DNA from 2 places in the Pseudocolwellia antarctica genome. Region 2 is predicted to be linked to the other one. Evidence: riboswitches for the same ligand, from Rfam matches in the RefSeq annotation. Region 2 holds a riboswitch; the other holds the start of a gene.

Region 1 (15,209 bases), 1.4 Mb from region 2:
CTTTAGTGCTGATCAAGCCCCAATGAACATTTCCGATACGGATAGTAGAGTGGATATGGATAACATCTTCTTTATTATCTGAATGGATTTCTTCTATGTTTGTGGTGTTATTCGGGGTATTAAAAGTTTGCAGCCAATCGGTAACGCAAGTATTTGATATTTTTTCACCTAACACACCACTTATATTATTGTGCAAAGGAGTGCGTAGGCGAGTGTCTTTGCCAACCATATAATGCAGCACAGGACTATGTTCATCGATATTTTCTTTGAATGCTTTGAATAATCGATCTAAAGAAAGCTCAATGGCAATGGCACCTATTATCTCTTGCTGATCACTAAGTATGGGTGACGTAATAAAAGCAGTTAGGCGTTTATCTTCAGTTAAATCTCTTTCTAAGTCAGAAAATTGGGTCTCTTTAGTTGATAAGCTTTCTTTTGCTGATTGAGCAAATTTTGTTGTCGCTAGCTTGTCTGTAAAAATGTTATCGCCAGCATTTTCTTTATTAATAAGTGTAAAAAGAATATTGCCTTTTTCATCCATTAAATACACATCGTAAATATATTTTGAGGCTTCTTTGAAAGCGACTAAGTCTTTTTGATAGGCATGAGTAACTTGTTGCCATTGTTGATTACCCACATAGCTTTTAGTCGGCAGCTTACTTTCACGTTGGCTTTGCTTTAGTTCGGACAAAAGTTGAATATTTGTAGGGAATTTCGCTTGTGCTTTTACATCTCTATATCGATCATCAAACCAGTCGGTAATATACAACTGAATGAGCTCCGATGATTGAATGAGTTCTTTCTCTGCTTGAATAGTCAGAATGTTTTTTGATTGGTAGTAATTGAAAATTGAATTGAGGGTTAAAGGCAGTAAAGAAATAATTAAAAACCATATAGATAGACTAACGCGTAGAGAGCGCTTTTTGTTTTCACTTCGAGGAATGTCTTCCATGTTTTACACCTAATAAAATGGTTCTAATATAAGTTTTATGTTTATCTTGAAAAGGGAACGCTTAGGTAAATAATCGTATTTTTTTGTTACTTAAGTATTTAACCTGAACTCTGGATAATGAATTTTGTAATCTATTGATTCATATAACTTAAAATAAGACGATATGATTTCACTAAAAATTATCATTTACTTTTCTCCTAATGTTGGGATTTAGCCCGTATAACAAGACGGTTTTATGTACTAATAGCTAGCTATTAGTAATAAAATCACAGTTTTGTTATTCCCGATAAAAACTAAGTACCTGCATCCATGCATCCATGCAGGCGACGCAGATAGACGGTTAAATAACAATATTAGGCATAATTGCTTATCCAGCTTTCAGGTTATTTAGTGTAAAACTACATAAAGTCTTCTGTATTGTAATAAAGTGGCTTCATAGCACCACAGTATGTGAGCTTATAGTGTATCTCGTTTTCTTCAGGTACAGGTGACGATGCGGTAAAGTTGGTCATACAGTTAATGTTATCTGACAGATAAATTAGATGTTCATAACTCGGTGGCTTTTGGATTTGATGGATCAGAATTCGTTGATTGTTTTTAACCTTAACTACGTCATATTTTTGTCTGTTATTTGATTCTTCTAAATCATCTAATACTTTTATAAAAAGCTGCTCATCAAATGATATTTTCATACTTGAAAAAGTTAACAATCCACCTTTTTTATAATGGCCCATGTAGATATCTGCTTTAACTTCAAAAGACTCGCCACGTATTAAACGCTGTAAATTGAAAGCTTCTGGTTTAATGGTAACTAAGTCAGCATCTTTTACTAATTGCAGTAATGAAAGGTGGTCTATGTTTAATTTATAGAGAATTTGCACATTTTTAGGTGGCTCTAAATCCAACATATATGAGGCGTATACACTTGGCCCCTTGTTGAATAACTTCATGCCATGAATCCCCATGTACTTAGGATCTAAAGGAGGAAGTGCTTTAGGCTCTTCTGCTATAACCAAGTGAGAAACTGAAAGTAGAATAAAAGATAAGATGAAAGATACAATTGTTGAACGCATAAATTCTAATAGCTAAAGAAACACTATTTTTAATATTAGCAGCTTTCTAAATAAAGGAGAGGAGGATCCTAAAATAGTTGAAATAAATGTTATTTATTAAAAGAGTAATTATTGTTTTTCTTCATTTGAAAAAGGTCTTTCATGAATTTAAAGGCTTTAAAAATAATCGAATGAGTATTAGTTTTTAAAGCCTTTTATATCTTTTGGACTTACCTGTTTAATCAGTTTTATGGTCAAGGTAATAGCTTCTTGAGTTATCTATGCTGATGCATAAACTTTCTAGCTCTTCTAATAATCTTGATGTCATTCGATGTAATTTGTCTGAGTTTGGCATTATCAACTGTTTATGCTTTGAAGCAGGGATCTCTTCCCACTGAAACCAGTTAACGGCGTTAGGATTGGGTTCGCCAGCAGACATGGGCTGAATGATTAATTGTGGCTTAGCAATAACAACTTGCTCTAAACCAATTTGTGGGTAATCCATAATACTTTTAACGAATGGGTTAGTTGCACCACAAACATTAAGGTGTTGCTGAGGCCAAGCGTTACTACTTATGGTGGTTAAAGGATTTGACCAAAGCTCGTAAAAGACTGAAATAGGGCTCTTATTTGCAAAAGTTTTACGTAGTTCTAGTAGGTCTGTTTCATATTTTTTAGCTAATACTTCAGCACGTTCTTGAGTGCCTGTTAATTTACCTAATGAACGTAATTCTGCTGCAACATCGTCTAAATTTCGTGGGTCTGAATACACAACTTTGAGACCTAGTTTTTCAAGTCTTTCTAGATCATCAATCGGATTACCTGTTCGCCAAGCAATAATTAGATCAGGTTCGTAAGCGAGTATTTTTTCTATTTTTAATCGTGAATAGTTACCTATACGAGGCACATGGTTTGCTGCTTCAGGAAAGTCTGAATGATCGGTTGTTGCAATCACTCTTTCGCCAACACCTAAATTAAAAAGCATCTCGATTATATGAGGTGCTAAGGTAATAATACGTTGATGTTCAAAAGCTTTGTTAAGGTTAACGTTAACTTCTACTTTTTCAGCGTCATTAGCCGAAACTAACAGTGAGAATGCTGTTAGTAATACGCATGAAAAGGCTAATGTCGCTTGTTGTAATCTTCTCATAAAGTTACCAATCTATGCCTTTTTGTACACGAACACCGTTATCAAAAGCATGTTTAAGAGATTGAACTTCTGATACGGTATCAGCAGCTTCTATAATTTTTCTATGACAAGCTCTTCCTGTAATAACAACGTGTTGCATGGCGGGTCTATTTGCTAACACAGTTAATACTTCTTCTAAATCAATGTAACCATAAGTCACCATGTAGGTAAGTTCATCAAGTAATACGGTGTTAATGCTTTCATCACTAAGGAGTTTTTTAGCTTCAGACCAGGCGAGTTGTGCTGCTGTTGTGTCAGATTCTTTATTTTGTGTTTCCCAGGTAAATCCTGTTTTCATGGTGTGATGAATAACACCGTGCTGCTTTAATAAATTAAGCTCGCCACATTCCCATGTGCCTTTAATAAACTGAATAATACCTGCTTTTAAACCATGGCCGACGGAACGTGTAACCACACCAAAACCTGCGGTTGACTTACCTTTACCGTTACCTGTTATTACAAGTAATAAGCCTTTGTCTTCAGTTGCTGCAGCAATACGTTTATCTACATTTTCTTTGATTTTTTGCTGGCGCTTTTTATGATTTTCTTTTTTTTGATTATCATCAATCATACAATAATTCCTCTTATTCGAATGCTTTAGGTGTTTGGCTGATACAAGTTAAAGGTGTCGAGATAGTAATAACATTATTATGCACATTAACTTGCTTGTCGGAATGTTTATCTGAGCGCATTGAGATACTTTTAATTAGCGTAATACTACTGTTTTTAATGGTGAGCTGGCTAAATAGTGCTTTGTTAGTGTGATCAAGGTTGAGAATATAAGACAATATCATACGTATAACGCCACCATGGCAAACGAGTAATATATTTTTGCCTTGATGCTTCTCTAATAATTGCTCCCAAGCTTGAGCAACTCGTTGATAGAAATGTAATAATAATTCTGCTTCAGGTAAAGGGTGTTGTTCAGGTTCTTTCCAAAAGTTTTCTAACTTTTGCCAGTTTTTCTCGCTATGTTCCGAGTCTCTAATTTCATCGAAAGATATGCCATCTAACTCGCCAAAATACATTTCTTTGAAGTTATCAGCTCTCTCAATTGGTACGCTATTCAATTGTGCAAATTGTTCAGCCACTTTAAAACAACGTTGCAGAGGTGAACTGACTATTTGAGTAATATTATTACTGCCTAGGTTCTTCTGTAACAGGTTTAGTTCACTAACGATTTTACTGTTAATTTCATCTGTTACATCAATATCAGTATGGCCATATAAAGCGGGTAGCCCGTTTACCTTGCCATGACGTAATAAATATAAGGTGGTTTGTATTGATGAGTGCATCACATTTATGCCTGAAGATAAGGAGTAAAGCACGCAATAATCACCAGATAAATAAGTAGTTCACTAATTTGCTGGCAAGCACCTAAACAATCACCCGTATATCCGCCCAAACGTTTTATTAACCAAGACTTAAAAAGTGCTCTAAAGATAAAAAGTGTTAACGCGATAAATAAGAGGGTAGTTAAGGAAAAATAGATAACAGGAATAACACCAATAATAAATAAGAGTGTTAATTCAAACCGTGTTTGTTTGCTGGCTAATGGCTTACTTTTACTTGTGTCTATATCCGCTACATAAGGAAGATCGTATATTAAGCTGGCTGCTACTGCTCTAGATAAGCTATAGCCTAAGAATAACGAGGGAATTAACATACTTATTTCAACAAGTTCGATAAGTAATAATAGCTTTAATGCTAATGCCATGAAAAGTGTAACCGAACCGTAAGTACCTATGCGGCTGTCTTTCATTATGGTGAGGCGTTTTTCTAGTGTCATGCCTCCGCCAATGCCATCGGCCATATCTGCAAGTCCATCTTCATGAAAAGCGCCTGTGATCAGCAAGCTCATAATAATGAGTAAAGCGGCACTAATCGAGGCAGGAAACAACGGGGTAATAACAGTAAATAGTACACTGAGTATGCCAGCGATGAGCAGCCCGACTAAAGAGAAATAGCGTCCTGACTTATTAAGCAAGCTAGGGCTGTAATACATACTTTTTGGCGCAGGAATGCGCGTGAAAAAAGTTAACGATAAATAAAACAGGTTAAGCTGTCGTTTCAAATATCGTTTATATACATTTACTTTTGAAAGTGTCGGTTCGGTCAAATGATGACTCCAGCATCTTCAAAACTTGCCATGTTATTGTAAAAAGCCGCTGCAGCATTTAATAGAGGTAAAGCGAGTGCGGCGCCAGTGCCTTCGCCTAAACGTAAACCTAAATTCAATAAAGGTTTTGCTCTTAAATGAGCAAGTAATAGCTGGTGACCAAACTCGTTCGATTCATGAGAGAAAATCAAATAATCGCGAACATTGTCATTTATTCTACAAGCTAAAAGCGCTGCGCTACTTACGATGAAACCATCAACTAAAATACTTACACCTGCTTTTGCTGCAGCTAATATTGCTCCAGTCATTTGAACAATTTCAAACCCTCCGACTTCTTTTAATACGGTTAATGGCTCATTTGAGGAAAAACGTTTTAAGGCTTTTTCAATAAGGCTTTTCTTTTTAAATAATTGCTCTGCACTAATGCCTGAGCCAACGCCTACACATAAATCGACATCAGCAAAAATTAAACGCGAGGTTATCGCTGTTGCTGCACTTGTATTACCGATACCCATTTCGCCAAATATAAGCAAGTTTGTACCGTTTTCAATCAATGGAGCTACAACTTGCTCGCCATAACTTAGACCTAACTCAACTTGTTCGTTAGTCATGGCTGGCTGGTTTACAAAGTTTTTAGTGCCCGCGCCTAATCTCATATTGATTAAGTTAGGGAATGATTCTGTTATAGGTTCAACAATGCCTGCATCTACTACTTTTAAGTCAATGTTATTCACTGCACAAAAACAGTTAATTGCTGCTCCGCCCGCTAAAAAGTTTTGCACCATTTGTCGGGTAACGGAACTTGGTGCTATTGAAATTCCTTCTTCGCTAATACCATGTTCAGCTGCAAAAACAACAGCGACAGGTTTAGTAATAACAATATTAGAAACTAGTTTTCCAGCTTTATTACTTTGAATACTAGCCAGTTGTAATGCTATATCTTCAAGTTGTCCTAAAGATCCAATAGGTTTAGTTTTTTGATTAATCTTTTCTTTGATTTCCGTTTCAAATTTAATGTCTAGTGCATTTATTTCCATGTGTGATCTCGCTTACATTTTTCTCAATAGAGCTAAAAAGAATAAACTTCCCATAGCTGAGGTAATTACGCCGATAGGTATTTCCTGACCACCCAAGGCTGTACGAGCAACAACATCTACCCATACTAAAAAACAGCCGCCAACTAATCCTGCGGCTATAAATAATTTTGAACTAGTAATGCCAACAAAGGGCCTAACCATATGTGGGATCATTAAACCTATAAAGCTAATGCCACCGCAATAAGACACGATAACTGCAGTTATAGCTGCACATAAAACTAGTGTAATAATACGTAACCTTTCAACTTTTATGCCAAGGGTCCGAGCACTGTCATCACTGAGTAATAAAGCATCAAGCTGTCGACCTAATAATATGGCAATAATTGTGGCAATAATAATGACGGGGGAAATCCATAGAAGCGCCGTACTATCTGCTCTGGCTAAGCTTCCCATTAACCAAAAAATCACACGATTTGTTGAAAAAGCTTCTCCACTATAAAGAATAAAAGATGTTAAAGAGCTTAATAAGAAGGATACAGCTACACCAGCCAATAATAAATGCTCGATACGTCGCCAATTATTCTGGTAGAGCACAATGAGAATAATTCCTACAGCTAAAAGTGAACCTAAAAAGGAAGCTATAGGTAAAGTGATCAGTTGCACCGTTGTGGGGAGAAATTGAGTCAGTGTTGCTCCTAAGCCTGCACCCGAAACAATGCCGAAGAGGTAAGGATCTGCCAGCGGGTTTCGAGTTACATTTTGCATAAGCGCGCCAGCAATAGCTAAACCAAAACCTGCAATAAAGCCGAGTAATACTCTTGGAAAACGTATCTCCCACAAGATCGTGTCATAAATACTTTTTTCACAACTTTGGGTAATACATTGCCATACCGCTTTATGACCTAACTCAACAACACCGAATCCCATTGAAGCGATAAGTGAAAAAACAACTAAGCCAGAAATAAGTAATAAAGAGGTTTTAAAGGAGAGTTTTTTCATGAATGTAACCAAGCTGATTCATCATTCGCACTATTATTAATGCCTGAAAATGTAATTCGAGTACTTTGTGTGAAAGGATTTTTATCAATAGCACATTCAAGTTTGAATACTTCGGTAAGCTTTTCGGCAGTAAATACTGCTTCAGGTGTATCGTCGGCCACTAATTCTCCATTATTTAACATAACAATTCGATCACAATACTGGGCAGCCAAATTAAGATCGTGAATAGTGATCAATAAAGTAATATTTAACGTTTTAGCTAACATTAATATTTGATGTTGATAATACATATCGAGATGATTTGTTGGCTCATCCATAATCAGAATATCTGGCGCTTGCACAATCGCTCGGGCAATTAATACTCGTTGTTGCTCGCCACCAGATAAGGTATTAAATAACTGATGTTGTTTACTTATTAAATCTACTTTTACTAAAGCTTGCTCAATACTATGTCGGTCGGCACTGGTATTAATATCAAATAAGCCTTTATGGGGAATTAATCCCATCGATACAATATCGAGAACAGTTAAATTGAATGCAGATTCAGAATGCTGACTAACAACCGCTATTTTTTTAGCAATATCTTTTAAATTTAAAAGGTTAAGTGATTTACCGTTTAAATAAATATTACCTGAATAATTAGAACATTCGCCATAAAGACATTTAAGTAGAGACGTTTTTCCTGCGCCATTAGGACCAACTATCGCAACCGTTTCGCCTACTTTTATATTGAGATCAATATCATTAAGAATGTGTTTTTTATTCACAGACCAAGTCAGGCTATTCGCTTGTAAAACAAAAGAGGACATAAACGTCTAATTTAAAAAACCACAAGATTACAGAAAGCCTAATTTTATAAAGAATTTTGGCTGAAGAAATACATTATTAGAAACATAGAGGGGATGAAATAAAAGAGCATCGACTATAACAGAAGTGATGTTCTAGATTTTCGTGTTACCCGCACGGTTACTAAAACTATTAAGGCAGGTGTTCTGACTTAAGGGCTTGCTAAAAAACGTATCAAGCTCTCATTACAGTTGCGGGAACAGTTATGGAATTAAGCATATTTAAGTATATGTTGCACCATATTCCCCTTTAAGTTTATCGTAAATTAATATTGTTCTTAATTCACAAATAAAACACCTTAAAAGTAGGTAAATATTACCATAAATACTGGCTAATTAAATAAAGGATAAAGCTTTTAACGAAGGTTTTGTAAGTTTTTGATATAAATGGTTATTCCATCAGCGGATAACGCCTATTTGTTGCTTTATTTGAATTTAAAGCTATTCTATTAGATAGCTTAAATTATCTAGGATTGATATTTACATTATGTTTACAAATCTTTCATTTAAAAGAAAAATATGTTTTTTATTATTACTTCCGTTAATCAGTTTTTTATGGATGAGTGTTGTTTCTGTTAATAATTATTTTACGCTTAAAAATGAGATGGAAAAACTGACACAACTTACTGAACTGTCGGTAGTTTATAGTAGCCTAGTACATGAATTACAAAAAGAACGAGGATTAACTGCGGGCTTTATTGGTTCTAATGGCAAGTCATTTAAAACTCAGTTGGCAGCACAAAGAAAGCTGACCAATAGTGAACAAGATAAGCAGCAAAGCTTTTGGCAAAAAAACGATGAAACTACAAAAGTTATCGTTGAACTACATAACAGTATAAATAAGCAATTAAACCAGTTAAGTACTATTAGAAGAAGTATTGATGCTAAAACAGTGTCATTAAACGCAGCACTTTCATATTACACAAGCCTTAATGCAAAGCTATTAAGCGTGTCTAAAGTTATTAGTTTGTTGAGTACCGAAGCTAACATAACCAAAGAAATGATCGCCTATTATAACTTCTTACAAGGTAAAGAAAGAGCTGGAATCGAGCGAGCGGTTTTAAGTAATGTGTTTTCTATCGATAGCATATCTTCTCCATTATTGGTTCGTACCATTAATCTTATCTCAGAACAAAATACTTACTTCCAAAACTTTAAAGATTTATCAACAACTGAAAATACTCAGTTTTATTCGCAAGCAATGCAAAAGCCCGCAGCTATTGAAGTTGAACGACTTAGGCAAGTTGTTATTAAAAAGTCGGCAGAGGGTGAGTTTGGTATTGATGAAAGTTATTGGTTTGAGCAAGCAACAGGCAGAATCAAACAACTAAAAGAAGTTGAAAATACATTAGGTACATCTTTAATAGCGTTAACACATGAAATTAGAAGTGATGCGAATCAGTCGTTAATTTTATCTATTGTGAGTGTTCTCATTATAAGCTTGTTGGTTATTTTGATTAGTTTAGCTGTTATCAATGATTTGAATAATCGCATTAAAGATTTACTTAGCGTGTTAGGCAAAGTAAGAGAAGAAAACGATTTAACCGTTAGAGCTCAATATAACGATAAAAGTGAATTAGGCACTATTTCTAATGTGTTGAATTTAACTCTAGAAAAGTTTTCAAATACCTTATCTGAGATTTCTGGCTCAAGTATTTCTTTAGCATCAGAGGCTGAAGAAACTGCACAAACATGTGAATACAGCTTTAAAAATATTGAAGAGCAACAAGCAGAAATTGCTTTAGTCGCAACATCAATTGAAGAATTATCAGTCACCGTAAAAGAAGTGGCTATGAATACTAAAAGTGCGGTCGATGCAGCAAAAGACGCTGATAAAGGAGCCAACGCAGGATTAGATATCGTTAAAATATCTTATCGATCTATTGAAGCTCTAGCAGAAGACATTTCAGACTTATCAGTCAAAATAACCAGCTTGCATGAAAGTAGTTTAAACATTACTAATATTGTTGATGTGATCAAATCTGTAGCTGAACAAACTAACTTATTAGCGTTAAATGCGGCGATTGAAGCGGCAAGAGCAGGGGAGCAAGGGAGAGGATTTGCTGTGGTGGCTGATGAAGTTAGAACTTTAGCGCAACGTACGCAACAATCAACCAACGAGATTGAAAGTTTTATTAGTGAATTACAGGGTAATGCGAACTTAGCGTTTGGCGTGATTGAAAATAGTCAAAGTAAAGCTAATGATGCCGTTGTAAATTCAAAAAATGTAGAGCAGGTATTAAGTAATATTACGCAATCGGTTAACCATATATTCTCACTAACTGAGCAGGTAGCGACAGCTGCCGAGCAACAAGCGGTTGTGACTCAGGATGTAGCTAAAAGTGTAGTGAATATTGAAGACGCTTCATTAGGTTCAGTCACTGGTGCTAAGCAAATAGCAACTACAGCGCAACATCAGGCTCAATTAGCCGCATCATTACAAGATACTGTTAATTCATTTAAAGTCGGTTAGTTCTATATATAAGCCCAATTTATAAAACATCAGTATCTAAAACGTAAAGCTAACATACGCTATTAATCTTAATAACTTCAGCTCATGTAATTAGTATTAATAGCGTATTTTTTAAGCGTAAATATATGCCCATGCCTACTCACTTCTACCTGAGAGATAATACCCTCAGTTTTATGCACCTTAGCTTGAAGTATTGAAGGTGAAGACATCATTTTTCCTTGTTCAAAAATATAATTATCAGTATCAAAAACTTTGTGCTTAGTTAGATAACAAGCGAGAGCGCCACATGCACTTCCTGTTGCAGATTCTTCTGAAATACCAAATAAAGGGGCGAAATTTCTACAGCTGATAGTCGTATTTTCTTTGAGTTTGCGGTCAATATTATTGCGGGTCTTTTGAGGTAATTCAAACAGGTGGATACCAACGGCGTTATGTTCTTCACTAAAGCGAGATATGTTATCTAAATGAGGGATGATTGAATCTAAAGACTCAAACGGTACAGGAATAATAACATCTGCTAATCCCGTAGAAATAATTTCACAAGGTAAGTTCGTAGAAGAAAATAACGTTTCGGGAATATTCAGCAGATCAGCAACTTCCTTATTGTCGATTTCACCTAAATATTGAGGAAGCGTTTGTTCCATGCTGACTAAGCCATCTTCAGCAATGTTAACTTTTAGTTTACCTGCCTTAGTGTGTTGGCTATAAGTACGAGCTGTAATTATGTTCTTTTTAAAGAGTAAAGCAAAAACTGCTAAGGTGGCATGACCACAAAAATCGACTTCATTATTGGGTGTGAAAAAGCGGACATTAAAGTCACACTGATCATCGGATGAGACAAAAGCAGTTTCAGAGTATCCCACTTGTGTGGCAATATACTGCATTTGTTGAGTTGTTAGTTTGTCTGCATTTAAAACAACACCTGCAGGGTTACCACTTTTTTCGGGAGTTATATTGGGTGTGTTATAAACAAATGAATTAATGCAATAAACTATTATTTCTATCATTACGTACGAAAGCTCTATTTTTAAGGGAACTCCTCAAATAGACATCAGATGGTTAATATTTACAAGGGAAGTTTACTGAATGAGAACAACATTACCCGTTCTACTTTTATTTATATCCGCGTTTACAGCAAATTTTGTTTGGGCTAATGATGAGGTTGCCAATATAGAAAATTGCCATCTTGACGGCATTCGCTCTCAAGTTACTTGCGGTACTTTACTGGTACCTGAAAATTATCAAAAGCCTGAAGGTAAAAAGATTTCAATTAACTTTGCTGTATTACCTGCGATAGATAACTCTCAAGATAAAGAAGCTTTGATGTTTTTAGCTGGCGGTCCTGGGCAAGCTGCCGTTGAACTTGCAGCACACATTATTAATGGCTTTGCAGAAATAAGAAAAACCCGCGACATAATATTGGTAGATCAACGCGGCACAGGTTTATCACAACCTATGTTATGCGATGAAGAAAAAACAGATCAGTTTTATAGTGTGATCCCTGAAGATTATGCGGAACAAGACGTTATTGATTGTGTAGAACAATTCAAAGAAAGCCATGAACTTAGCCAATACAACAGTGAAAATGCAATACGTGATTTTGATGCAGTAAGAAAAGCTTTAGGTCATAAGCAAGTGCATTTATATGGCGCTTCTTATGGGACTCGTGCTGCACTGGTTTATATGCGTCTATTTCCTGATTCAATTAAAAGTGTTGTGCTTGATAGTGTAGGTCCTATAGAAATTCCTATCGGCTTATTTGGCGCAAGTTCAGCTCGATCGTTTAACTTATTATTAGAACATTGTTTAAATGATGAAAGCTGTAACAAAGCCTATCCAAACTTAAGAGAAGAGTTTGATACCGTCGTAAAGCGTTTATCTAAAAATACAGTGTCATTAGCGATTAATCACCCAAGACTAGGCACCAAAACAGATTTTAACCTGAGCCATTTAAAGTTTATTAATAACATCTTTAAACAACTTTATAGTATGGAAACTCGCAGTTTAGTGCCTTTAATTATCCATCAAGCTTTTTTAGAAAACTACCAACCGTTAATTGGCCTTATTGCTACTAGTGATGGTGGTATGAACATGTACGTTGGCCTAACCTTTAATATCGTATGTAATGAAGATATACCAAGAGTTACTCAAAGCATGTTAACTCAAGACAGCGACAATGATTTTGGCAGAGGCAGTACCCAAACGGTTTACCAATCAGCTTGTAAAGTGTGGCCTAAATATGAAGTAGAATCGGCTTTTTATCAGCCTGTGGTTGCTAATATTCCTACCTTAATTCTTTCAGGTGATTTAGATCCTGTAACCCCACCGAGTAATGGTGAAATATCAGCAGGTACTTTAACTAATAGTCATCACATTATTTCAAAAAGCAATGCTCACATTGTTGCTTCTACGCCATGTAGTGTCGGTATGGTTAATGAGTTTTTAGGGCATTTAAATCCTAAAGATGTTGATTCATCTTGTTTAGCAGAATTACCTAGCGAGTCATTCATGACAAGTTTAAACGGCAGTATATAAGGCGATTGTTATGATTGAAGTTAATAATTTACATAAGTCTTTTTTACGAACTAAAAAGCAACAGGTTAAAGCCCTTAATGGTTTATCTTTTACAGCAAAAGATGGCGAGATCACTGGTATTTTAGGACCAAATGGCGCAGGTAAAACTACTTGCTTGCGTACACTTTATGGCTTGTTAAAAGCCGATTCAGGCTCAGCGATTATTGATGGTATTCAAGTAAGCCAGTCACCAATTGAAGCGCGAGCCAAATTAGGTATATTCCCTGATAAGTTTGGTTTGTATGAACGCTTAACGGCTTACGAACAAATTGACTATTTTGCCAGTATCCATGGTTTACAAGGCGCAGCTAAACACAAAGCTATTGAAGTGATTATTCAAGAATTAGAGATGGAAGAACTTGCTCACCGTAAAACCCAAGGTTTTTCTCAAGGTCAACGAATGAAGGTGACTTTAGCGCAAGCTTTAGTACATCAACCTCAAAACTTTGTATTGGATGAACCAACGCGTGGCTTAGATGTTATGAGTACGCGGGTATTGCGAAATCATTTAGCTAAGTTTAGAGATAAAGGTCACTGTATTTTGTTTTCATCTCACGTTATGCAAGAGGTTGCGGCTTTATGCGATCGCGTCATTATAGTGGCAAACGGTAAACTTGCGGCTCAAGGTACACCTCAGGAACTATGTGACTTGGCAGGTGAAAAATTATTAGAAGATGCCTTCGTTAAATTGATTGGTTCTGACGAAGGAGTTGCTGCATGATCCAGTTTAAGGCGTTATTAACAAAAGAATTTAAAGAAGCTTTTAGAGATAGGCGCGCACTTATGGTGGCCATGACCATGGCGATGTTAGCACCTGTTATGATTTTAGTATTGTCGAAAACCATGATCAAAGAGATGGTGGAAACCCCACCTGTATATTTAAATGTAACAGGCGAAAGTTTTGCGCCTAAGTTAATGACTCAGCTTAAACAAAATAATATTTTTTCATTAACAGACGCCCCTGAAAATTTAAAGGATCTTTGGCAAGAGCGTAATATTGAATTAATGATCCCTGATGATTTTGTTGAAAATATGCAAGAAGGGCGAGTGATCACTATTACTTTACGAGCTGATTTTAGCGAGAAAGCATTAAACTCACCCATTCGTCGTGTTAAAAATGAGATCAGCCTTTATGGTCAAAGTATTGGAGCCAAGCGTCTTATAGTTCGTGGTATTGATCCTCGTCTTTTAAGACCTATCAATATTAACGACCAAGATACTTCTCAACCGAATAGTAATGCGATGTTCATTTCATTAATGTTAGGTTTATACGTATTAATGGCGGCCTTTATGTCGGGTCTTTCTGTAGCTATTGATTCAAGTGCTGGCGAGCGTGAACGAAACGTATTAGAAATGTTGCTATGTCAGCCTGTTAGCACATTCAAAATAGTATTAGCTAAGTTGTGTTGTGCCAGTACTATTTCAATAATAGGTGTAACCTTAACCTTGGTATTAACGTCTTTCTCGGTGAGTTTTGTTGATTTAACTAAGATAGGAGCCACCTTTAACTTAGATATTTATATGGTTTTATTCTTAATTCTACTCTTATTACCTATCAGCTTTTTTGCCTCAGCTTTACAGTTGTTCGTATCTTTTCAAGCTAAAAGCTTTAAAGAAGCGCAGTCAACAGTGAGTATGATCATTATGTTACCCGCGATGATCCCTGTGGCTTTAATGTTTATTGATGATAAACCTGCATGGTTAGATTGGTTACCTGTTTCAGGTCAGTCACTACTCATGGACGATTTATTTAAAGGTTTAGCGATCAACTGGGCGGCTTTTGCTGGAACCGCTATTGTAACTATAGGTATAACAGCGGTTTTAGTGACTGTACTTTCTTTACGTTTAAAATCAGAGAAAGTAGTTTTAGCGCTAAGCTAGGGTTAACTTAGATTATTCTTATAGCGCAACCATGCACTATGCAAGGCTATATTTCTGAATTTTTTCAGTGCTATAGCCTTAATGTTAT
Region 2 (15,209 bases):
GTTCAAATAATGACAAGCAATGTGCCTTATTTTAAAGAAAACATGCGTAACTTTGGTGCCCTATTTTTAGGACCAGAAACCAATGTATCTTATGGCGATAAATGTATTGGTACCAATCATACCTTACCTACACGCAAAGCAGCACGTTATACAGGTGGTTTATGGGTTGGTAAATTTATTAAAACTTGTACCTTCCAAAAAGTAACAGAAGAAGCATCTGTGGTTGTTGGTGAGTATTGTTCAAGACTTTGTGCGGTTGAAGGCTTTGCTGGTCATAAAGAACAAGCCGACATACGTTTAAGAAGATATAAAAAATAAACACGACTGCTTAAATTAGCACTTGCTTATAAGCATCTATAATATGTTCAACATTATGGATGCTTCCTTGCTGCATTCGTTGATAATGCCTTAACGTTTTACTTAAATATTTTTTAACGGTTTGAGCTTGTTGCTCTGTATTGTATTCCCATAGTTCTTTCCCTACAGCATCTACATTACGATAATCGGCTTTCTTTGTTGAAACATAAATCACTTCGTAAAAACGCTTATTTTCTTCAACTAGTACTTCCTTTTTCAAACCAAAATCTAACTCGATTAAACGTTGTCGTAATGCAAATTGATGATGTACAGGACACAATAAAAAGTCGATATCTACACTTTGATGCTGTGCGTAAATAGCATTAATAAACTCCATCATTAAGTCACCTCCCACGCCAGCAATAATAACCAAAGGTTTACCTTTATATTGCGCTAAAGGCAACGTGGCTACATCAATACAGTGGGTTTTCCATGAAGCTATTTCTTTTGAAGGAGGGTAAAACTGTTCAAGCTTATTTTCTAGTTGCGCCATCAGTTCAGGCACAATATCTACAAAGTGAATTTGGCTCTTATTATTACTCTCACTTGCATTGAAGCTATCAGCATTACACCGAGCTAAACGAGATAATAAAGCAGCGCCCAAAAAACCATGATCACAGCAACAGTCCCAAATATGATCATATTCAGCAGTTACCATTTGCTCTATTTGTTTTAGTCTTTTACTGAGTTTCAACGTTCGAATATCGATTTTATGAGCAGATAGTCGGCATTGTATAGTGAATCAAGTCATACCAACAAGTGCTTATTAATTGAATTCATCCCCTATTAAACAAGGGTTTTATTGACATTAACCAAGGCAATCTGTAAAAAGGTCTTCGGTCTCTGCATGCTTACTTTATGGGTAAATAACTTATAGAAAATAGCATCATGGAATCCAGTGCTGATAATCTTAATTGCTTATAAATCTGGAGCTGTCCTCGCAACTGTATGTATTGTGAATAAAACATTTCAATCACGAATATAAGCCAGATACATGACGCAGATACCCACTGTTTTGAGCGAGAATACTCAATTTAGCACAGCAATTTTCTAGCCTTTTTTTATAGCTAGCTCTATTTTTTTGAAATAGGGTTCAGTTCGTTATTACGATGCTAGGCTAGCACTCAAATATACACGCGCTGTTCTTTATTTAATTCTCTCACTTATTTTTAATTTATTTTGAGAATTTATGCGCTTCCTAATCTTATCTTTACTCTTTATTAGTTCCATCTGCTCTGCGGTAGAAGATGACTATTTACTTGTACTCGCTTCACAACGTAACTCAGAAACTATCGCTGAAGCTGCTCGTTTATTTTATATCGAGCATCCTCAACACAAGCAATTAATGATCAAAGCACGTAGCGATGTGCAATTATGGGAACTATCACCCGAAGAGCGCTCCGCATTAATAACTAACAGCCGAGCTATTTTAGGTTTTGGCTTATACGGCGCTAGCGTGCCTAATTTAAAGTCATTACTCAGCCAATTCAAAAAGCCTAAGTTAGTCATTAACAGTGATCATCGACTGGTTATTCTAAGCCAATTCAGCACTTATCCTATATTCACTCATTCAAAAGAAATGCGTGAAATAACCAAAAACCAGCCAGGCGATAACTTCTCAGAAGATCTTCAACAGCAAATTACCCAATATCCAAACAAAGCAATATGGCTACAAACCAGAGGTTACTGGAAAGCAGGCGGAGCCAACAACAGCGCTGAAATGTTCGCGTCAATTTTTAATGCCTTAGGTGAAAACATAAACTTTGAAGCACCAGTACCAACACCTGAATTGCGTTGGGTTATTAATAACAACTTTTATAATCAACTCACCAACACCGAACTATCAAAGCTTAATCAACAACCTATTGTTGCCATTATTGATCACGCAGGTGGTGCACGCCCTGCAGATACTAAGCTACTACGCGAAATTTGTGATATCGCTACCAATCAATACAATAATCAATGTTTAGGTGCTATCGCCGCTTGGGGTAAAGCTGGTGTAGATGCAGTTAGACAACTGGTACCGATTAAAGAACGATTAAGCGCAGTGATCATGCTGCAAGATTTTGTTATTGGTGGTGGCGATGGTCGCTCAGAAGTTACAGAATTACTCACGCAACTTAATGTTCCTGTGATCAAAGCAATCAAACTACGCGACCGAACCGCTATTGAACGCCAGCTTTCATCAGACGGTTTAGCACAAGACAAAGTTTATTACCAAGTCGCAATGCCTGAACTACAAGGCGCTAGCCAACCTTTAGTAATAGCAACCGCAGGTGCTGCAAACGACGATCCGCTAACAGGTATTCGTGTACAAGGTGTTACCGCTGAAACAAGCTCGATTCATTCGTTATTAACGCGTACACAACGTTGGAACCAACTACAAACGAAAGATAATGCTGATAAAAAAGTCGCAATTATTTATTACAACCACCCTCCAGGGCGCCACAACATAGGTGCTGATAACTTAGACGTACCAGCATCGTTATGGCAAATATTAAATCAACTAAAAGCTGCAGGTTATAACACAGGTCAGTTACCAAAATCACAAGAAGAACTACTCGATATGATGCAAGCTCGCGGTGTTAATTTACCACGCGACTCTGGCGCTCTAGCAACCATGAGCCAACATATTGAACGCATGACAAGTGCAGAATATAGCAGATGGTTTAAAACCTTACCTGCTAGTGTTCAGCGCGAAATGGAACAAGGCCCATTTGGTTTATTACACGAGCAACTGACCGCAGCCATCAGCCAAAATAAAGGTAAGCTAGCCTCCGATGCGCTGCATCATACCGTGGAAGAAATGCATCATTTACTCGAAGGTGTTGATCACAAAGGTCGCACTCGTGCACTCGCTTTATTAGATCAGCTAGAAACTTGTTACTTAAACGTGATCAAAACACCAGAGCAACAAACCTGCATGGGTGAAGCACCGAATATTATTGATGCACTACAAAAAACAGGCATTGAAGGTTTAGGTGGTTGGGGTAAAGCCCCTGGTAAAGTCATGACCTTTAATGACGAGCTACTTTTACCCGGTTTAACCTTCGGCAATATATTTATTGGTCCACAACCACCAAGAGGTTGGGAGATTAACGAAGAGCTTTTACACGCGAATTTGGCTTTTCCACCACCACATCAATATTTAGCTTTTTATCATTTTTTACGTAATAAATTTAAGGCAGATGCTTTTGTACATTTAGGTCGTCATTCAACCTACGAATTTTTACCTCGTCGTTCAGTAGGTTTAGCACCAGACGATTACTCACGCATTATTGCAGGCGATGTACCGGGCGTTTATCCTTATATTGTTGATGGTGTAGGTGAGGGTATTCAAGCCAAGCGTCGTGGTTTAGCTGTGATGGTAGATCACCTAACACCACCTCTTGCTAGCACGCCACTTTACGACGAGTTGCTACAGCTTCGTCAACTGATAGAAAGCTTTGAAGCCAGCCACGGTACTGATAACGAAGTAATTGCTACACGCCTCGTTAAACAAATACGTGAGAAAGTCGACAAACTCGAACTTAAAGAAGAACTTGCACAAGCCATGTCGGCAGAACTTGCTGTTATGGGCATCAGTTTTGAAGAAGTCGACGACGATATGATGGTGCATGAAGTCGGTCATTACCTTACCGACTTACAAGAACGCTTCATGCCATTAGGTTTACATATTTTTGGTAAAGACTGGCAAGAAAATGCAGTAGAAATGATGCTTAATTCAATGCTTAGCCGAACAGACAGCCAAGACAGCGTTTTGAAAAAAGATATAACCGCTAGATTAGTCGCTTCACCAAAAGCTGAAATGACCGCCCTACTTAATGGTTTAAATGGAGGATTTATTACGCCGGGTCAAGGTAACGATCCCATAAGAAGCCCTGCAAGTTTGCCTACAGGTCGTAACTTCTATGCCCTTGATAGCTCATTAATCCCAAGTCGTGTTGCATGGCAGCTTGGTCAAGAAATGGCAAAATCTGCAAGAAAAAACAACGAAAAATCAGCTGATAAACGCGAAGCCTTAATTCTTTGGGCATCAGACGTAGTACGTGATGAAGGCGTAATGATCGCCTTTGGTTTAGACATGTTAGGACTTGAACCTGTATGGAATAGTCGAGGTTTAGTTAAAGGTTTAAAACGCCAAGCTAACTTTCCAAACAATAATCTAACCGAAGATGGCGAGAAAAATCGAGTACGTCGCGATATGGTATTTACCACTTCAGGCTTATTCCGCGACTTATACGGGCAGCAAATGTTGATGTTAGACAAAGCGACATTAATGGCAATAGATGCCAGTGCTGACACCATCAGAACCGATTACCCTGCACTCAGTTTATCATTAGCAAACGCATTAGAAGTTTTGGGTAAAGAAGCGATAGGCGGTAACGAATCACTTAAAATAAACCAAGTTGCAGCTAACTGGGTGATTCAAGCTAAAGAGTTACTTGCCGCAGGTTTTAATGCTAAAGATGCAGGGATTAGTGCAAGTTTACGTGTATTTGGCGATGCTCCTGGTAGTTACGGTGCAGGTATCAACCGTTTAGTTGAACGCTCGGGAGCATGGGAAAAACGAGAAGAACTCGCTAAAGTTTATACCCGACGTTTAGGCCATAGTTATGGATTGTCATCGTTTGGTACGCCAGCACAAAACACTTTCAAGCGAGTGTTAAGTGATGTTGAAAATACTTACTTTGGTCGTTCAAGTAACCTTTATGGCTTAATCGATAACAACGATGCTTTTGATTATCTTGGCGGCTTGAGCTTAGCGGTAGAAACCTTAACAGGAGAACCACCTAAAAATTATATAATTGATCATGCCGATCCAGACAACGTAAAAACAAAACGTTTAGGGCCAGCACTTCGACAAGAACTTCGCGGTCGCTTCTTAAATCCTGCTTGGCTAAAAGCGCAAATGAAGCATGACTATGCAGGTGCTCGTACTATGGGTAGTGAGTTTCTTGAATATTTATGGGGCTGGCAAGTCACCAATCCTACTTTAGTAGGTGATTGGGCTTGGGAAGAAGTTAAAGCCGTTTACATAGACGATCGTTACGATCTTCAGCTCGATGAGTTTTTAGAAAAAGGTCATAACGCGCATGTTAAAAGTAACATGCTCGCCATTATGTTAGTGGCAGTTCAAAAAGATTTTTGGGATGCAGATAAAGCCACTATCGAGCAACTCGCTGCTAGCTTTGCACGCTTAGTTAAAGCTAATGGTTTACCCGGAAGTGGACATTCAGATCCTGACAATCCTATGTTGCCATGGTTAGAGCAACATTTATCTCCAGAACAATGGCAAGATCTCGCGCAAGTTATCGCTTTAGCCAAAGGTAACGATACACAAGTTGAACCTGAAGAAGTACATCGTGTTGCCGAGCTTAAATTCAAGGCCGAAGAGCTAGCGCCAGAAAGCCCTGATAATGCTGGCAGCGCTAACGCTGAAGAAAAAAAAACATCTGAAAACGAATCAGAAACAAACAACTCAACATGGCAATGGTGGCTAGCCCTAGTGCTTATTGCCTTTATACTTATCAGTTTTTATCGCGGAATAACAAAAGCCAAAAGCCTAAAAAATAGATCTTCAACGGGAGAGCAATAACATGCACACGGAATACGGAATGATATTAGGCTTATTGCATCAATTTGTGGGTTGGTTACTTTATCCTGTTATTTTGGTTTTAGCTTTAGCAGTAATAGGTGTTTTATGGGAGCTAGGTTTAGCTTTTGCTGAACGTTATTATATTTTAAAAGCTTTTATCCAAGCCGCTCACTCGACGGCAACTTCAACTAAAACATTGAAAATAAGCCATACTGAAATTGAACAAGAGTTTCAATCTCATGCAACCAAACGCTTAGAGCGTATCGACTTGTTCGCACGTTCTGGTCCAATATTAGGTTTAATGGGCACCTTGATCCCTTTAGGTCCTGGATTAACAGCCTTAGGTTCAGGCAATATCGATATTTTAGCAACTGCCCTCACCGTCGCGTTCGATACAACTGTTGTCGGGTTATTAGTTGGTTTAGTCGCCTATACCATAGGTCGAATTCGTCGACGTTGGTATGATCAAACATGGCAAAAAATCACTTCGGTTTCTTCTGCAAATAATCTAGCTGAAGCGTCAACTCAAGAGTAAATTTAGGAGAATAATATGTCTAATAAATCTTCGTGGCAGTCTTCTCAATTTGCTGAACAAGACACCGACCCACTCGCAGGCTTTGCTAATATAATGGATGTAATGTTAGTTTTTGCACTTGGCTTAATGCTAGCTTTAGTGGCGCAAAGTAAAGAACTACAAGAAAAATTCTCTATAGAATCTAATAAAACAGAAACAATTGAAATAACAGAAGTAACTACAGGAACTGAACTCGTTGATGCGCCAGAATCAATGTCAAACCCAGTGAATGCAAAAGCCAACGGTATGGAATCATTAGGACAAGTTTATAAAGATCCTAAAACAGGGAAGCTTATTTTAATTAGTGGTGGCTAACGAATGTGAAATCATAAAACTTATTTTAATGAGCTAAAATAAGTTTTATTCGTAATCAGATCTTTTTATAAGAAAATTTTCAGGCCAAACTTCTCTTACCTGACTTTCCCATGCTCTATCTATTTTGCCATTAGGCAACATTCTTAACCAATACTTTACCCATTTACGCACTATTTTTCCTGTTTTACTTAAGGTAAGTGGCGCAAATACGCATTTATAACTATGACCTTGATGTTCAACTATTTGATGATTTTTAGCTCTTCGGTGTAAAGCCATTAATTTTACACTAACAGTTTCAACTTCAGATAAAGGTAAGAGTTCAGCTTTTTTCAAATGCTTTAATATTTTAGCTTTTTTAACTGCTACAAGATTATAAGCATCAATATGAGGAGTGTAGAGCAAGCCCGTTAATCCATAAATAGATTTAAGTTCGCGGTCAGCAAGATCTTTAAGAGGCTTTAGTTCTTCATTAATATTATCTAAATCGTTCATTGAAAACATAAATTAGTACAAACCTTAAAAGGGTTAAGAAGAGTGACTCTACAGAGCTCAATATGAAATATTTATTCAAAGAAGATAAGTGCTTTATTTAAAAAAGCGAACACATTAAACATGAATAACGTTAGTGACCATACTAACATTCATCAAGCCTAATTAGTGCTGTATTTTTGTAGGATATTTTAGCGAGAGTGTTCAATTCGAGATGAAGATTTTGGTAGATTAATGCTGTAAATCGTACTATCGGATTTTAGCTGGTCTTTATATTTAGCAGCTATAGCACTTGAATGGGTATTCTCAGTATTAAGTGTGATCCTCTCTCTCGAATTTAATTTAAATATTTAACTTGTCGCTAACCAAGATAAAAATTGTTTAAAGTCTGATGAACTTGAAAAAGTAACATAACTTAATCCATGGCCATCTTTTATCGCTACGCGATTTTGATTAACAGAAATTGAATGCACTGGTTGCATCACACGGATCTGTTGTCCGTTATAATTGTAAGACATATAAAACTCTAATATATAATACCAATCACAATAATTAATTGATCATTTATACTTGTTTAAATGACCAACTACATCGTTATTTATTTAATAATTAGAACAACTAGTTATTAAAATAAATGTCTTGTATTTGAGCATTTAATCGTCGCATAAAACAGCTTAATTTATTAATGCGTTTGGTATAAGTGTTGTTATTGGGGAGTTGATCACGCAATAAGAACAAAGTGTTATTATTGTTTTTGCTCAAATATAAAGATTTTACGCTGAAATATTTCTATGGAGACTAAACAATAATGGAATAAAAAATCTAATGAGAACTGACATGTTTAAGGAAGGCAGAGCAAGAAGAAATTCATAAAAGGTTCAATGTTAACGGCTAAAAATCATATGTGTTAACTCGAATTGAGATGGAGTCTATAGGATGTTCAAATAGTAAACAAGGTTTATTTGAGTTTAATTTTTTGTGATTTTAGCTGTAATAACGATACTTAGAATAATAAACACCGCACCTAACCAAGCATAAATATCAGGAATATGATGCCAAATATACCATCCCCATAATGCATTAAACGCAATGCCAATATAGCTTACAGGCGCAATAACGCTTGCTGGTGCATAAGTGTAAGCCAGAGTATATAAATACATACCAAAGTAGAGTGAAATAGACACTACCAACACCCAAAGCCACGACGCTTGATTAACAACAATCGCATCACCTTTAGCTAAAACCAGACCTAATGAAAATACGCTGGAAAAAAAGAAGTAAACAAAAAGCGCTTCTTTTGCTGATACGTGATGACTCAACATACGCGTACTTACCATAGATATAGCTAAGCCAATTGCTGATGTAAAGCCAACCAGATGCCATATATTTATGTTGGTTGGGCTTGGGCGCATAATAATTAAGACACCCAAAAAACCTATAAATAAAGGTAACCAACGCCGATGAGCAATCCCTTTTTTGTGTAAGGCAAGCACCACAAAAGGAACACATAACGGCGCGCAAGTTCTTAAAATAGAAGCCTCAACAAGCGGAATATGATTCAAAGCAGTGTAATAACATAGTAAAGCTAAAAAGCCGCCAAAGCTTCGTAAAACAAGCAGACCCCAAACTTTACTGGGGCGATAAATCTTACTCTTAATCACTTGAGGTAATAACAAAAAGGTACATATAAGACTTTGCCAGAATAACAAGGTAGAAATAGAAATACTCAGTTGCACCTGCTTTGCTGCAACTGTTGCGATAGACATAATAAAAGCACAAGCAAGTGTTAATAACACAGCTTTTTTTATGTCTGTTTTCATGATTGCACTCATTAAATCAACCTATTTACTTGCATCAAGCCTAGTGTTTCATCAGCCTAAGCTTACAACAACTTTAACGCTAATATATTTTAACTAAAGACAGCGCTTTGTATCACTTTAAAACATTTTTTAATGGTGTTAGGTAGTCTTCAAAATATCGCCACTGCTCTGTTGCGCTTTTATAAATAGGTTGGCGAACTTGCTCTGAACTTGGGGTTTTAATATTACGCTTGGTTTTATGAAAATCGATACACGATTGTTCGAAATCCAGCCCACAAAAATCTAAAAGGCGATTAACTTCTTTATCTAAGTCTTCCACTACATCTTCATGATTCACTGTCAGCACAAAGTCAGGCAGCACCTTTTTCCAATGGTTCATTAGCTTCAAGTAGGCTTTATAATAACGCCCAATATCTTCAAGGCTGTAGCTAAAGTCTTGCCCTTCAGCGAATAACTGTTTAAAACCACTAAAACAACAAGCCATGGGTGATCGCCTAGCATCTATAATTTTAGCGTTAGGCAGTATAAGTTTGATCAAACCTAAATGCAGAAAGTTATTCGGCATTTTATCAATAAATAACGGAGCGCTTTCTCTATAAACACTTGTTTCATTAATAAATTGTTGTCCAAAACGTTTAAAGTAATCGGTATTAATTTCAGCTAAGTTTTTCGGGTATTGATTGTCGGTATTGTCTTTTTTATTGTTTCTACCACGTAAACGAGACGCTAAACCTAAAATATTATGCAGCTCCATCGTTCCGTCAACTTGACTATGTGATGCTAATATTTGCTCAAGTAGTGTTGAACCTGCACGAGGTAAGCCAACAATAAAAATAGGATCTGGTACATCGAGCCCTAACTGACCACGTTCTTCAAACAGTTCAGCAGTGCAATATTTTATTTGTTCGTCGACTTGTTGCTCAATTTTACTAATGTCGAAGCCATTATTTGCGTGTTGTAAGCTGTTACCTTCTTGATAAGCTTCAAATGCTTGACCGAAGTCTTTACGGTCTTCAAAGGCTTTACCTGTAGCGAAATGCAGCTGAATTTTATCGATTAACGCTAAGTCTTTATTAGTTCGCTTAGCTTGCATTTCAGCTATTTCTTCATCGCTAAAACGATAGGTTTTTGTATTCGCTAAACTCCAATAGGCATCACCGTAATTAGGATTAAGTTGATAAGCTTGTTGATAAGCTTTAACGGCTTCTTCTATATCGCCTTTGGCTTTTAATGCATGACCTAATTGCAAATACACACCTGAAACTAGCGTGTTATTTACTTCTGTTTTAGCTGTTGCTTGCGCTATAACTTGCTCAAAAAGGATGACAGCTTGTTCTATGTGTCCTAAACCCGTTAACACATTAGCATTAGCTAATTTAAAACTAAGATTGTCTGGTTGTAATTTGAGTGCTCTTTCAATTTGTTTAGTCGCAATTTTGTATTTACCCAAACGAATAAGTAAATTGATATAAAGAGAAAGTGCGTGAATATGATCGGGCGATAACTCTAGTGCGCTTGCCAATAAAAACTCAGCATCGTCATAAATTTTTAACTCTAAGCCTATTTCAGCAAGTAAACACATACCATCGATATGCTGCTTATTATTTTGTAAAAAGTGACGACAAATCTGTTCTGCTTTTAATAATTTCTTTTCATGCATTAACTCTGTAACAGCAAGTAAGGCAGGAGGAAGTTTTTTTAATTTGGCTAATTGATTAGCTGCTTTTTGAATATTTTCAGACTGCTTTAATTCTCTATAAATTTCAATAAGCTCTTGCCAACTAGCGACTAGACTCGGGTTAAGTTCAGTAGCCTTCTCAAAAGAAATTTGAGCTTCTTTAGGCTTTTTCAAAGCAATATTGATATAACCTAACTCTTGGTAGGCTCTACTATGTTTTTCATTTAGTTTTATTAACTCGTTAATACTAAGCAATGCTTCAGAGAAGTTTTTAGCATAACGCTGGGCTACGGCAATTAAATACCATAACTCTATTGATTCTTGATCATCTAAGCTTTGTTCTAAACACTGCTTACCTTGTGAGATTGCTTCAGTAAACTTAGCTGTTTGAATAAGTTGCTGAATTGATTTTAATGCTATATCAATTGATACATTAGCGTTATTTTCCAAGGCTTTGGCTCCACAAAAGAATACAAATAGTGTGCAAGTTAGCACAGCGGTTTAAATAATAAAAAATGCCGCTTGATTATAACATCAAACGGCATTTGCAACGAAACTACATACTATGAATAATTTAAGTTTATTTTTATTAAATAACCTTTAATCAATGTACGGCTTAATAGAAATCGTACGAGAATCTAAAACCTATAGTACGAGGTCTGTTAGATACAACTTTCGGCGTATACTGCTGAGTATCAATATACAAAATTGCACTTTCATCAGTTACGTTGTCAATAAAAAGCTCTGCTTTCCATTCATCGTTAGTTACACCAAAGCTTAAGTTAGCCAAAATATAACTGTCTTGAATATAACGACCACCAGCAAAAGTTTCACCATTACTGTCTTGGTAGTTTACACCAGCAAATACATCAGCTTCTTTTTGGATACTTAAGCCTGAGCCTGTACCATAAATTAACTGCGTAGCATCTTCGATCATATATGCATCCATGGTCATACCAGCAAGTCTATCTCCAGTATAACTAATTGATCCATTTACATAACCTGTTAAGTCACCTTTAAGCTGATAAAAATATTGAGCTTGTAAGTTACCTGAAAATTTCGCTGAGTAAGGTAATCTACTTCCTTCTGCAGGAGCAATGCCATCAAGCTGATCATTCACTGACGTTAATTCAGTATCAATGAAGCTAAATGCACCTGAAATAATCAGATTATCAGTAGCAACCCAAGTAAAGTCACCGTCAATACCTTTAATTTCAGCTTCGCCTACGTTATCAGTAAATACTAAGAAACTGATGTTGGTTGGATCATATCGTGATGTTTGTAGATCCGAGATTTGTGAATAGTAAGCTGTCGCGTTAAAACGTAATGATTGATCAAATAATGTTGATTTAAAACCCACTTCAAAATTATCTAAGCTATCTGTCGTTGAATAAACAGGAATACGGAAGCCTTCAAAAGCACCTTCTTGACTGGTAGATGAACCACCACCCACTCGGTTTGTAACCGGCGGTCTAAAACCTTCTGAATAAGAAGCAAACAATAGAACATCTTTTGATACTTGCCAATCTAGCGATGCTTTAATAATAGTGTCATCAACTGTTAGCTTACCGCTACTATCAAGTAAGCTTGTATCTAATTGACCGCTAGCGATTGCTTCTTGAATTGAAGCGGCTTCATCGGCTCCAAAAAATTCAGTTAATGCTTCAGGGCTACCATCACCAAAGGCTTGTAATCGACCACTTACATCAGCACTTGTTGTAGCACCTTTATAAATATCATCAATTTGATACCAACGAGCACCAAAGCTTGCTGTTACAGTATCTGTAATATCAAACTCTAATTGACCAAAAACGGCAATTTGATCTATCGTGTGGCTAACATCATTAACAAAGCTCACTTCAGAAGGGAATGGACCACCATTACTGTTAATACCATCACTTCCTGCAAGTGTTCTTGCTAAATCAGGAAATTTATCTGTATTGGCTATTTTAAATTGACCTACGGTAGATAACTCTTGAGAATCATAAAATATACCCGAAGTTAAACGCCAGCGGTTTTCAGCAGAAGTATTGAAACGTAATTCATGAGTAATACGTGATGAACTAGTTTCTTCTTTATAATACTTAGTTGGATCAAGACACTCTTCAGTTTCTGGAGCACTAGCATCATAGTTACAAACATAAAAAGAAGAATAAAAACCACCATTAGTATAACCAGTATAATCAATGGTTGAATTGATATCTCGGTTTAAGTAACCACCCGTATAAACAATATCTAAATGCTCAAGGCGCCCTTCTAATGTCCAAGTAGTTAAACCAAAATCATCATTATTGTTTTCTGGTGTGAAACGGTTTGTTGAAGTTTCGCCTTCAAGAGTTGGGTCATAAGCAAATACACCTTCAGTATCAAGAGACTGCTGTGTATGTTGAACTAATAAGTCCCACTCATCGTTTATCAAGTACGATAAACCAAAACGAGCACCGGCATAACTTGCTGTGTTGAAGTTGTCTTCTACTAAAGCAGCATTTTGTGGTGAAGTGATAGGTGTATTTTCAGGATCTGCTAATTTTGAGAAGCCAGCAGAAATTCTATCAATAACAACCGCACTTCCAATGTAACCACCTTCGCCAGGAACATTAAGTGTGTTGTCTATCCAACCACCTTGAAAGTCATTATACGCTGTAACTCGCACAGCCAATGAATCGTTTAAAGGCATATTAAAATAAGCTTCAACCGAGTTACTTAAATCGCCACCTTTAGTAGAGCTAATGCTTGTATCAAAACCAGCAGCAAAATCATCATGGGTAGGTTTATTGGTAATTAAACGAACAGTACCTGATTGAGAACTAGCACCAAAAAGTGTGCCTTGTGGACCGGGTAATACTTCTACGCGTTCAACATCGGTTGCGTAAATATCTAAGTTACGACCTTGCATTGATACCGGTTGTTCATCTAAGTAAAACGCTACAGAAGGCTGTAATGCTTGTACTGATGATACTGAAATATTGGTTTGGGTTGTTGCTGCACCACGAATATATATTTCGTTTTGGCCAGGACCTGTACCCTGAAATACTACATTAGGTAAAAATTCTACATATTGATCAAAATTGGAAACACCTAACTTTTCTAGGCTGTCGCCAGTTAACGCGGTAACGGTAACAGGAACTGCTTGGATAGATTCTGAACGCTTGGTCGCAGTAACTTCAATTGTCTCGATTTGAGCTTTTGGTTGTTTTATTGCTTCTTCTGCATAGATGTTGCCTGATGCCGCTATCGCTGTAAGTACAGCATAATGCAGCTTAGTGAATTTCATATGTTTTCCCTTGATATAATTTTTAATGTTAATTAAATATAGTTAGAACTCTAACTATATTTAACATCTAGTATAGTGTAACAATTTATGAAAGTCTTTTCATGACCTTAACTACATTAATTTATTCAGGATTTTTATGGTTATAATACTTAATATTATGCACACATGACTTAAGCAGATATAATATCAACACAAATAAAATTCAGGGGAATATTTTGCCTTTAGACACAGAGAGTAAACTCAATAAGAAGGTGTTTTTTAGTGCCTCTTTCATCATTATCGCACTCATACTATATACCGCTTTACTACCTACACAGGCGAAAGACTTATTTACGCTTATTCAAGCAAGTATTATTGAAAATGGCAGCTGGTTTTATGTACTTGTTGTTGCCTTTATTTTCTTCTTTGTTTCTTTTCTCGGTTTCTCTCGTTATGGCGACATACGTTTAGGACCAGATCATGCAACACCTGATTATCCCTTAGTTACTTGGCTTTCTATGTTATTTGCTGCAGGAATGGGGATTGGTTTAATGTTTTTTGGCGTTGCAGAACCCTTAATGCATTACTTGTCTCCACCTACTGCAGCTACAGGCACAGTAGAAGCTGCTCGCGAAGCGATGAAAATGACATTCTTCCATTGGGGATTACACGCATGGGCTATCTATGCGGTTGTTGCATTAGTACTCGCATACTTTAGTTATCGCCATAACCTACCTCTAACTTTACGTTCAGCACTTTACCCTTTAATTGGTGACAGAATTTACCAATGGCCAGGGCATCTAGTCGATGTGTTTGCCGTAGTTAGTACTGTTTTTGGTGTTGCTACATCCCTTGGTTTAGGTGCTTCACAGGTAAACGCTGGATTTGGTTATTTATTCGGTATTGAAGTATCTACCACCAACCAAATACTTATTATGTGCGGTATTATATCTTTAGCGGTTGTATCTGTTGCTACGGGTTTAGATAAAGGTGTTAGACGTTTATCTGAGGCCAATATGATTTTAGCTGTTATTTTATTAACACTTGTTTTCATCTTAGGTCCAACTGTATTTTTACTACAAGCTTACCTACAAAACATTGGTGATTACTTAGCTGATATTGTG

What was found. Region 2 has a riboswitch for cobalamin ahead of ACPUVN_RS19455 (cobaltochelatase subunit CobN). Riboswitches for the same ligand answer to the same signal wherever they lie in the genome.
Region 1: it holds a riboswitch for cobalamin, as region 2 does, so the genes downstream of both, ACPUVN_RS13125 (ABC transporter ATP-binding protein) here and ACPUVN_RS19455 (cobaltochelatase subunit CobN) in region 2, are expected to answer to the same signal.

The regions. Positions count from the first base shown of each region.
Region 1 covers NZ_CP187926.1:3,033,064-3,048,272, reverse strand. The annotation lists gene ACPUVN_RS13165 (response regulator) at 1-952, opposite strand, end outside; gene ACPUVN_RS13160 (hypothetical protein) at 1,351-2,025, opposite strand; gene ACPUVN_RS13155 (cobalamin-binding protein) at 2,243-3,154, opposite strand; gene cobO (cob(I)yrinic acid a,c-diamide adenosyltransferase) at 3,159-3,764, opposite strand; gene ACPUVN_RS13145 (histidine phosphatase family protein) at 3,778-4,488, opposite strand; gene ACPUVN_RS13140 (adenosylcobinamide-GDP ribazoletransferase) at 4,494-5,312, opposite strand; gene cobT (nicotinate-nucleotide--dimethylbenzimidazole phosphoribosyltransferase) at 5,309-6,349, opposite strand; gene ACPUVN_RS13130 (FecCD family ABC transporter permease) at 6,362-7,348, opposite strand; gene ACPUVN_RS13125 (ABC transporter ATP-binding protein) at 7,345-8,157, opposite strand; cobalamin riboswitch at 8,314-8,510, opposite strand; gene ACPUVN_RS13120 (methyl-accepting chemotaxis protein) at 8,681-10,666, shown strand; gene ACPUVN_RS13115 (PhzF family phenazine biosynthesis protein) at 10,744-11,673, opposite strand; gene ACPUVN_RS13110 (alpha/beta hydrolase) at 11,753-13,201, shown strand; gene ACPUVN_RS13105 (ATP-binding cassette domain-containing protein) at 13,212-13,961, shown strand; gene ACPUVN_RS13100 (ABC transporter permease) at 13,958-15,121, shown strand.
Region 2 covers NZ_CP187926.1:4,473,199-4,488,407, reverse strand. The annotation lists gene hisD (histidinol dehydrogenase) at 1-318, shown strand, start outside; gene ACPUVN_RS19460 (tRNA (adenine(22)-N(1))-methyltransferase) at 329-1,051, opposite strand; cobalamin riboswitch at 1,187-1,373, shown strand; gene ACPUVN_RS19455 (cobaltochelatase subunit CobN) at 1,547-5,956, shown strand; gene ACPUVN_RS19450 (MotA/TolQ/ExbB proton channel family protein) at 5,958-6,491, shown strand; gene ACPUVN_RS19445 (DUF2149 domain-containing protein) at 6,507-6,845, shown strand; gene ACPUVN_RS19440 (hypothetical protein) at 6,891-7,346, opposite strand; gene ACPUVN_RS19435 (hypothetical protein) at 7,685-7,852, opposite strand; gene ACPUVN_RS19430 (DMT family transporter) at 8,303-9,154, opposite strand; gene ACPUVN_RS19425 (tetratricopeptide repeat-containing sulfotransferase family protein) at 9,267-11,282, opposite strand; gene ACPUVN_RS19420 (TonB-dependent receptor) at 11,449-14,106, opposite strand; gene ACPUVN_RS19415 (BCCT family transporter) at 14,319-15,209, shown strand, end outside.